DNA from 3 places in the Thalassobacillus hwangdonensis genome. Region 1 is predicted to be linked to each of the others. Evidence: predicted binding sites of a transcription regulator. Region 1 holds the regulator's gene; each other region holds the start of a gene.
What was found. Region 1 encodes LexA, which represses DNA repair genes until DNA is damaged. Its sites were predicted from a motif close to CGAACATATGTTCG; they were not measured.
Positions count from the first base shown of each region.

Region 2: a site for LexA is predicted at 1,711-1,724, ahead of ACFQ2J_RS09305 (YolD-like family protein). Genes of this name have one in related genera too.
Region 3: a site for LexA is predicted at 1,935-1,948, ahead of ruvA (Holliday junction branch migration protein RuvA). Genes of this name have one in related genera too.

Region 1 is NZ_JBHTKL010000001.1:688,001-691,281, reverse strand. Features, by position in the region: gene ACFQ2J_RS03625 (YneB family resolvase-like protein) at 1-522, opposite strand, end outside; gene lexA (transcriptional repressor LexA) at 828-1,451, shown strand; gene ACFQ2J_RS03615 (DUF421 domain-containing protein) at 1,561-2,151, shown strand; gene ACFQ2J_RS03610 (aspartyl-phosphate phosphatase Spo0E family protein) at 2,275-2,457, shown strand; gene glnA (type I glutamate--ammonia ligase) at 2,550-3,281, opposite strand, start outside.
Region 2 is NZ_JBHTKL010000005.1:21,659-24,939, forward strand. Features, by position in the region: gene ACFQ2J_RS09295 (nucleotidyltransferase domain-containing protein) at 1-696, opposite strand, end outside; gene ACFQ2J_RS09300 (hypothetical protein) at 748-1,290, opposite strand; gene ACFQ2J_RS09305 (YolD-like family protein) at 1,352-1,693, opposite strand; gene ACFQ2J_RS09310 (FAD-dependent oxidoreductase) at 1,845-2,930, shown strand; gene ACFQ2J_RS09315 (cell wall hydrolase) at 2,967-3,281, opposite strand, start outside.
Region 3 is NZ_JBHTKL010000001.1:1,252,597-1,255,877, reverse strand. Features, by position in the region: gene ACFQ2J_RS06725 (YhcN/YlaJ family sporulation lipoprotein) at 1-396, shown strand, start outside; gene ACFQ2J_RS06720 (YebC/PmpR family DNA-binding transcriptional regulator) at 494-1,246, shown strand; gene ACFQ2J_RS06715 (BofC C-terminal domain-containing protein) at 1,324-1,857, shown strand; gene ruvA (Holliday junction branch migration protein RuvA) at 1,999-2,616, shown strand; gene ruvB (Holliday junction branch migration DNA helicase RuvB) at 2,634-3,281, shown strand, end outside.

The DNA of each region.
Region 1 (3,281 bases):
AACAACCTCTTCGATCGGAAATGCCTTCCGTTCTCTTCCTGGTGCCAAATGCTGATTGGAAAGGTTCTCTCCAGGATTATACCCTTGCTCCATCGCTTTTTTCATCCCACGTCTTATCTTAAGGTTATGTATCTTCCTCTGGTATTCTTCAACAATTCCTACGATTTGCAGAACCATGGAATCAGACTCTGAAAGTTGTAATTCCCCCTGATCTGTCAAAGACAGCACTTTCACGCCTGATTTCTGCAATTGATGGAACAGCGCGATTTTCGTGTTTCCTCGTCCAAGACGTGTTTCATCCTGAACGAGCAGTGCATCCGCTTCCCCGCTTGAAAAAAGATCGAGCATTTCGAATACACCTTCCCGCTCGATGTCGTAGCCACTTTCCTTTTCTTTAATGATCCGTATGATTTCCATCCCTTCTTGAGCAGCCATCGCTGTCAGTTCTGCTTCCTGCCGTTCCAGGGATGTAACCTGCGCTTCTTTTTCCGTACTGACTCTGCAATAGATGATTACGTTCATGTTGGGTCCCTCTCTATCTGTATCGTTGGAAAACCATCATACTATGAATTAGCCGCTGATCGCTATGGATACGTATAGGAATGTAAGGCTCAAAACGAAAAGTACTCCGAATGTCATGTCCACTTTTGAAATTCTATTAAACATTGAAATCCCTCCGAATAAGAACTTTTGTTCGCATTTGTTGAATTCAGTATAAATACGAACATAGGTTCCTGTCAAGTATTTTTTCGAACGAATGTTTGTATTGGCAAAATGTTCATGTTACAATGACCTTAATACAAAACATATGTACGAGGTGTCCAATTATGAGTAAATTATCCAAGCGTCAACAGGAAATTCTGGAATATATTAAAGAAGAAGTATTGGCCAAGGGTTATCCACCATCCGTTCGGGAAATCGGCCAGGCTGTCGGTCTCGCCTCTAGTTCAACGGTGCATGGACATCTTTCCCGCTTGGAAAAAAAGGGGTTCATTAGACGTGACCCTACGAAACCGAGAGCAATCGAAGTACTCAGCCTCGAAGAAGATCAAAGTATTCCGAGACCGGAACCCACTTATGCACCTGTAATTGGTAAAGTAACTGCCGGCTCTCCGATCACCGCAATTGAAAACATCGAAGAATATGTACCATTACCTGATACGATGGCTGATGCATCAGACAATACCTTCGTTCTCGTAGTCGAAGGTGAGAGTATGATTGAAGCTGGAATACTAGATGGTGACATGGTAATCGTTCGTCAGCAGTCTACTGCACAGAATGGCGAGATCGTCGTTGCAATGACAGAAGATGAGGAAGCCACTGTAAAGCGTTTCTTCAAAGAGAAGAACCATTTCAGACTTCAGCCCGAGAATTCAACTATGGATCCAATCATTCTCGACGAAGTATTCATCTTAGGAAAAGTAGTAGGTTTATATCGTACTGTTCATTAAATCTTAACTAAGCCCCCTGTCTATACGGACAGGGGGCTTTTTACATGTTTTATATTCTTAACCCAGCTGGATACACTAACTTTTATTAAATGCAATATGGAGGACAATTATGAATTTCATACTACAATCGATCATCATGGTATTCGCTGGAATTTTATTACTTAGGATAGCCGGCAGAAAGTCTATTTCTCAAATGACACTTGCTCAAACCGTTGTCATGATCTCAATAGGATCAATAATCATCCAGCCGATTATTGAAACCAGTGTCTGGCGGACGATTATCGCTGCTTCCATTTTCGTTGGGGCATTAATCCTTATGGAGTACTTACAAGTCCGGTTCAACTTTATTGAAAAATTCATCACCGGAAAATCAAAGATCGTAATTGAAAATGGCGAGCTTAATGTTGATAACTTGAAAAAACTACGTTTTACTGTTGATCAATTGGAGATGCGCTTGCGACAACAAGGGATTTCCAACATGAAAGATATCAAAACCGCTACTTTGGAGCCTAATGGGCAATTAGGCTATGAATTGATACCTGAGGCCAGGCCTTTGACAGTCGGAGAATTCAAGAAACTTATGATGGTGCAGAATCAGCAGCAACAAAGTAATGCTCAGCCTTCCAGCAACGGAGCTAATATCTTTGAAGAGATCATAAATTATGAAAATAACCAGTACAAACAGCCCGGAGATGCATGAGAAGCTTACTATCCTACCCCGCATTTTGTCGAATCAAAGATTTATGTTTAAATGATAGAAGGTGTATAATAGGATTAAGATCCAAATACGACCTATGGTATAACAGAAGTGAGGGGATCCGTAGTGGAAACCTTAAAGAGAGAGATCACCGCATTGGAAGATAAAATAGAAAAGATGCGGAAAAAGATGTATGATGTTTACATGAAAGACCCGAAAGACCCTGACGTCGTGGTAGTGTCGCAGGAGTTGGACAAGTTATTGAATAATCTGATGGATTTGATCAATAAACAGAATGCACGTCCCTGATCAAGAACTGCACCGACAAGTGGTGTGGTTCTTTTTTTTTAACATAAAAAAGGCTGCCGGGAATTCCGGCAGCCTCTTGTATAGGCAAACGATTAATAAGTCTGCAAGTATTGTTCACGTTCCCATGGGTGAACCTGTGTGCGGAACATATCCCATTCGATTTCCTTCGCTTCGATGAAATGTTCGAACAGGTGCTCACCAAGTGCATCGACCATGATCTGATCCTGCTTCAGCAATTCGAGCGCATTGAACAAAGTGGATGGTAGATCCTGTACTCCGTTCTTCTCCCGCTCTGCTTTATCCATTACGTAGATGTTGCGATCGACTGGTGCAGGCGCCTGAAGTTTGTTTTCCACTCCGTCAAGACCAGCAGCAAGTAATACAGCCATCGCCATATAAGGGTTGGCAGAAGGATCCACACTACGCACCTCGATACGTGTGCTTAAGCCACGTGAAGTCGGGATACGGATGAGCGGACTGCGGTTTTGACCTGACCATGCTACGTAACAAGGTGCTTCGTATCCAGGAACCAGGCGTTTGTAGGAGTTTACCGTCGGGTTAGTAACTGCTGTGAAATTCGTCGCGTGCTTGATGATACCAGCAGTGAACTGATACGCTACTTCTGAAAGCTGCAAGTCACCTTTTTCATCAAAGAATGAATTTTTTCCATCTTTGAACAGGGACATGTTGGCGTGCATACCGGATCCATTTACACCGAACAATGGCTTCGGCATGAAGGTCGCATGCAGTCCGTGCTTGCGGGCAATTGTCTTGACTGCAAGTTTGAACGTCTGGATATCATCACAGTGTTTGACTGCATCTGA
Region 2 (3,281 bases), on a different contig from region 1:
CAAGCTGAACCCTTCGAATAATCGTCCCCCGAAAACTTCAAGTACATCGTCAACCAAGTCGATGATCGCAGCCTTTTCACCTCGTTTGTAAAACTGATCGAACGCCCCGATAAACCTTTCAGTAAAAAGCGGATCATATTCCTTTAATGCTCGCACCACCCATTTGGAATCGCCGATCCATTTCCCATTCGTACGTAAGACAAATTCATGGACTAAGTCCGCCAATTTGTTTGCTATAAAAATCGATTCGCCACGATTTTGACTACCGATAAAGTCATCCAAGGCATCCGTGATGAAGTACCGTTTCATTTCCACTTCTTTACGTGTCAACGCTTTTGGCCCCTTGTCCAATAGTGCCTCCGCTTCAGCTTTTATCGCTTTTGCCCGGCCATCATCTGTGATGATCCTTCCTTCGGCAACCATTCGCGGAAGTGACGGGCGAGCCCGTGCTATATCCTGTTCAAAAAACGGCCGGTAAGATTCCAGGTTATGTACAAACAGTTCCACTGGCCATTCATATGAAACCAATGATTCCCTGTAGGACTGTTCGACATTTTCATCAAAAATGACGATATCCAAGTCCGACGTTTTGGTTCCTTCCCCGCGAATGACACTACCTGCCAACAGTGCAACATTGCACGCAGGGAAATATTCTTCCACGATTAAAGCTGCGGTTTCTGGTGCTGTTTTCTTCATATTCTTTCTCCCCTATCAAAAGAGCTCTTACACAAAGGTAAGAGCCGCGTCTCAATTCACCGGGGTTTCCGTGACACCCCAGACTTTATCGTAAGCATTATAATCATTGACCGCTATATCCAGATCATGAAAGTAGCGATGGGCTTTCAGAACATTATTGATATCTTTCGACCCGTCTATAATTGCATCCATATACACGGATACATCTTCCATATCTGCTTGGAGTGTTTCCGAATCAAAGGAAGTACGGTCGATATAGGAAGTGAACTGCATCGCTATTTCCTGCTGTCTTTCCCAGTCCATTCCTGTTTCATAAGCGCCATACCCTGTCGTATCATTATAGAAATCATGGGCGACAGCGATGAATACTCCAACGTTTTCCGGTTGGAATCCACTATCCTCTGAAGCCTCTGTATCATCTGAAGCTACCGTAATCGCTGTCAAATCGCTCTTTGCTTTTGACACTTCTTCTTCATTTTCTCTGTCATCACCTGTTACTTCTGCTACCATAGTAAAACCGAAATATCCGGCACCGGCAACAATGATAACTACGACTAAAATCATGAAGAGCTTTGATTTAATGAACTTCCCCATTGGCATCCCCTTTTTAATACGCTTTTAACCAGTTTATACCAATGTGCTCCCAGATTCAATTTCAAACAATGGTGATATCCACAATATCGTGTAGCGATAAGGAGAATACTTCTTTTGAATCCACTTGAAGCCCATGCAGCCGCTTCTGTGTCATACAGACGGAATCCACTTTCCCGAGCGTAGTACGGTAATCGAAACCATCGTGGTGCTTGATCGAAATCGTCAAATTATCATTCACCGCCCGTTGCAGAAGAAAATCGATTTCCACAGCTTTTTGTTCATCCAGGATACCTTTTTCCACCCGTTCGTCTTCTTTCCAAAGGCTTTTCACCATTTGAACATGCTCCGGCAGCATCAATGAGGTCCATTTGATTGTACCCCGATCCTTGTTGTACTTATCCACCACGTTTCCCTCCAAATCGAACGTTTGTTCTAATTATACAAGATGCTTCCCAAAAGGTAAACGACCTAATTAAAAAGTTCTCAATCCAAACTTTGGATATTGCATAGACAGAAGTGTTTCAGCAAAGACTTCTACAAAGGAGCGATGCCTCATGAATATAGCGATTATCGGAGCTGGGATGGCTGGACTTTCATGTGCCATCACCCTCGAAAAGTATGGATACCAGGCAGATATTTTTGAACGTCGGGGCATGGTCGGAGACAGATTCATCTTTGCTGAAATCATGTCGCCGATCATGCATCCGCCTGTCAGTGACTCTGTCCAATTTCTATCTAAAGAATACGGCATTGATTTGAAGCCGACAAGCAATATTTCAAAAATTCATGTCCATTCTGCTAACGAGTCAGCAGTGATTGAAGGAAAGCTTGGCTTCATCAATATGAGAGGCAAGCATCCGGAATCCTATGAGCAACAGTTAGCTTCTCAGGTGAAAGCACCAATCCACTTCAATCAGACTGTCAAATACGAGAAGATTGCCAAGGAATACACCCATGTCATCCTTGCCACAGGTGATACGAAAGATGTCGAGCAGATTCAGTCGTTCAAGGCGGCTATGCTGGTAGAGTTCAAAGGAGCGATCGTAAAAGGAGAATTTGAGAGAAATCATGTACATACATGGTTTGACCATACGTTTGCACCGAAGGGGATGGTCTACTTCCTCCCTCACTCCTCTACAGAAGCAAGTCTTGTACTCGTCTATCCGCAATACCCTGAAAATGAAGGGAAGAATAAAGGGGACCTGTGGCAGAAAGCATATGAAAAAGCACAAAGTACGCTGAATCAGGACCTTCCAATTACAGACGAATTTTCTTTATCGGACTATATGGTGGGAAAAGCCATGAATCCACGAATCGGCAACACATTTTTCACCGGAAACTGCCTCGGTTCGATTTCCCCTTTTCTTGGGTTCGGGGAGTTCACTTCGATTCTTTCCGGTATTTATGCTGCATTGGATATTTGCGGAGAAGGCGACTATGTAGAACTGACTAAACCAATCATGCAAAAGTATCATGATTCCCTGACGTTACGTCGTTCGTTCGAAAAATTGAGCAACAATCAGATTGACCTGGTGACAAAAGCGCTAAAAGTAGAAGCCGTCGAAAAAGCACTGACAAGTCCGAATTTCAGCCTTCTGAAATTATTGAGTAAAGTCATCCATCCCTTTTCAAGAAATTAAAAAAAGCAAGCACTCGTAAAAGTGCCTGCTTTTTATTTATCTTGCAAAGACATGATTATCGATGATCGTCGTCACTTCTTTACCTTCCAAGTAAGCATTGGAAGCTTTGTCCGGGTTCCAGAAGAATAGAGAACCACGGTCATGGCCTTGATAAGCCAATGCTTCATTGACAGCCTGCTTGGAATCTTCACTTGCTGGGTCGTTGATGGAACCATTCAATACTGGTGAGAACTGATACCCGTCATAGATGACATCTTTTACTGAATCAGGGAACAGATCACTGTCTACACGGTTCAATACTACGGTAGCGACCGCTACTTTACCAGCATAGGATTCTCCCTTTGCTTCCGC
Region 3 (3,281 bases), 560 kb from region 1:
TATCATAAACGGGATGAAACGAGAGAGATCCGGAACACCCAATACGGTGAATCCAATCGCAGCCATGATAACGGTTTTTATAATGAAGAATCTCTCAGAATCACGGAAGCTGTCAATGAAATAAAAGAAGTGACGATGACCCAGGCGATTGCTACCGAAGACCGCATCATGGTTGCTGTGATGATCAACCCATATGATCAAAGAGATCATTCTGTTGCACAGAAAGTCCGACATAAAGTAGAAAAGATGGCCAACGGAAAAAAAGTGTACGTATACACGAACAACAACCGGTGGGATCATATGAAAGACTTGAATGCTCGTCTCAAAGCAGAACAGGCACCTGGAAAAGTGAAAGAGCAGATCAATGAATTCATCGACCGTTTTGGCGGAGAATAGCTGTCACCCAGCCTTAGCCGCACTGCTTCAATCAAACAAATGGTTATGATATAGTGAAAGTGGAATCACATTTGTTTGATGGAGAGGAGAATGTCCGATGGCTGGTCATTCTAAATGGAAGAATATTCAAAGACGTAAAAATGCGCAGGACGCCAAGCGTGGTAAAGTGTTTATGAAACTTGCCAGAGAGATCTTTGTCGCAGCAAAACAAGGCGGTGGGGACCCGGAAATGAATCCAGGGTTGAGAATGGTCATCGATAAGGCTAAAGCGAGCAATATGCCAAACGATAACATCGATCGTGCCATCAAAAAAGCGACCGGTGATCTGGACGGCGTCAATTATGAAGAGTTCTATTATGAAGGCTATGGACCGGGCGGAGCAGCTGTCATGGTCAAAGTGCTTACAGATAATAAAAACCGTACAGCAGCGGAAGTGCGCCATGCATTCAATAAGAATGATGGGAACCTCGGAGAAAACGGCTGCGTATCGTATATGTTCGACCGAAAAGGCTATCTCGTCATCGATCGTGATATGCATGAGCAGGATGAAGAAGAAGTGATGCTCGAAGCAATCGAAGCGGGAGCTGAGGAAATGGAAACCAGCGATGAAACCTTTGAAATCTATACAGAAGTGGATCAGTTCACTTCGGTCAAACAGGCGCTCGAAGCTGCCGGGTACACGTTTGAGACGGCTGAATTGACGATGATTCCTCAGACCTATAATGAACTGGATGAAGAGCAGGCAGCTAAGATGCTGAAGCTGATCGACATGCTGGAAGATGATGACGATGTTCAGGACATCTATCATAACTTCGAAGCGAATGAAGAAGTGCTTGAGAAACTGTCCTGATTTCCACCTTTCATAATAATAGCTTCTATTTCTGGGCAAACTGGAAATGGAAGCTATTTTTATTTGAGGTGATAACTATGAGACCTTTAAGATATACATTGACTTTCCTTCTTGTCATCGGTTGTCTGATCTATACCAGACCTCAGGATCTGATCAATGTCAATGCAGACGATCGTGCTGCTCCGGTTGCTAGTGAACCTATGGAATTGACAGTGAAAGAGAAGACCACTTATATCGATGGAACGAGTGAAGTGGATGAAACCGTCCAGACCATCTGGTCGATGGAAGATTTCTGGGCTCAATATCGTGATTGGCAATTTGTAGAGATGGGCGAAGGATTCGTCACTTTCGAAAAAGCCTCCACTGACATCTCCCCTTCCGTTAAGAAGGATGGATATTTTGGAATCGATTTGAACAATCAATTGAGCATCTTCAGAGGTAAGCCGGCAAATGGAGATGTAATCGAATCCTTTTATTCCATACCTGTCGAAAAACTGGAGTCATCGCGGATGAAGGCATTGAAGGAAGGAATCAAAATCACCGATAAAGAGCAGTTCCAGCACGTGATGGAAACCTATGCTGAATTTTCTGGTGAGAAAGAAAAATATTGAATGCACACAGCCAAAGGGAGCACGCCTTCCTTTGGCTCTTTTGGCGTCAAGGCATTTCTGAGTCAAATGCCCTTATACGAACATGTGCTTGTGTGTTACAATAGATGGAGAATTTGACATGGTAGAGGGGAAACGAAGCCAATGATTGCATATATCAGAGGGAATTTGACCGTCGTCGATGATGAATCGGTCGTAATCGAAACAAATGGAATAGGCTATGAAGTGATTTGCGCAAATCCATATGCTTTTCAGGCATACATGAATAAAGAAATACAGGTCCATACATATCATTATGTAAGAGAAGACACCCAGACGTTGTATGGGTTCAAAAAGAAAGAAGATAAATCATTGTTTGCGAAACTGTTGAATGTTTCCGGAATCGGTCCAAAAGGGGCGTTGGCTATTTTGGCATCGACCAGTGTGACGGATTTCGTAACTGGAATCGAACAGGAAGATGAGAAGTTCCTGACGAAATTCCCTGGTGTAGGGAAAAAGACGGCCCGACAGATGATTCTGGATTTGAAAGGAAAGCTGCTCGTCTGGCTTCCTGATGAAGAGAATGAGCAATCGATTTTCTATGATGATAAGACATCCTCTTCTGCAAAACGGAAATCAGTCGATGAGGCGCTGGAAGCAATGAAGGCGCTAGGATATTCTGATCGTGAATTGACTGCACTGCGTCCGAAGCTGAATAAGGAAAACTGTGAGAATGTGGATGATTATGTCCGCAAAGGGCTGCAGCTCATGATGAAAAATTAGGAAGGAGACTGTGAGTGATGGAAGAGCGAATGGTTTCCAATGAACTACAGGAAGACGATTCAAGTATTGAATTCAGTTTAAGACCAGCAAACCTGAATCAATATATCGGTCAAACGAAAACGAAAGAGAACTTGCGGATTTTCATCGAGGCGGCAAAAATGCGAAACGAGCCGCTTGATCATGTCCTCCTTTATGGACCGCCAGGACTTGGTAAAACGACATTAGCCTCGATCATCGCAAACGAAATGGGGGTACAGTTCCGTGCAACTTCCGGCCCTGCGATCGAGCGGGCGGGAGATCTTGCGGCGATCCTTTCATCATTAGAAGCAGGGGATGTCCTGTTCATCGATGAGATCCACCGTCTTCCTCGTTCTGTCGAGGAAGTGTTGTATCCGGCTATGGAAGATTTTTGTCTCGATATCGTAATCGGCAGTGGCCCCAGTGCGAGATCTGTTCGTCTCGACCTGCCACCATTCACGTTGATCGGAGCAACGACCAGAGCGGGTCTTTTGTCCGCTCCGTTACGGGATCGTTTCGGTGTATTGAGCAGGCTTGATTTTTATGATACGAAAGATTTGTGTTCGATTGTACAGCGGACAGGGGATATTTTTCATATCGGTATCGATGGAGATGCAGCGATCGAGATCGCCAGACGTTCAAGAGGA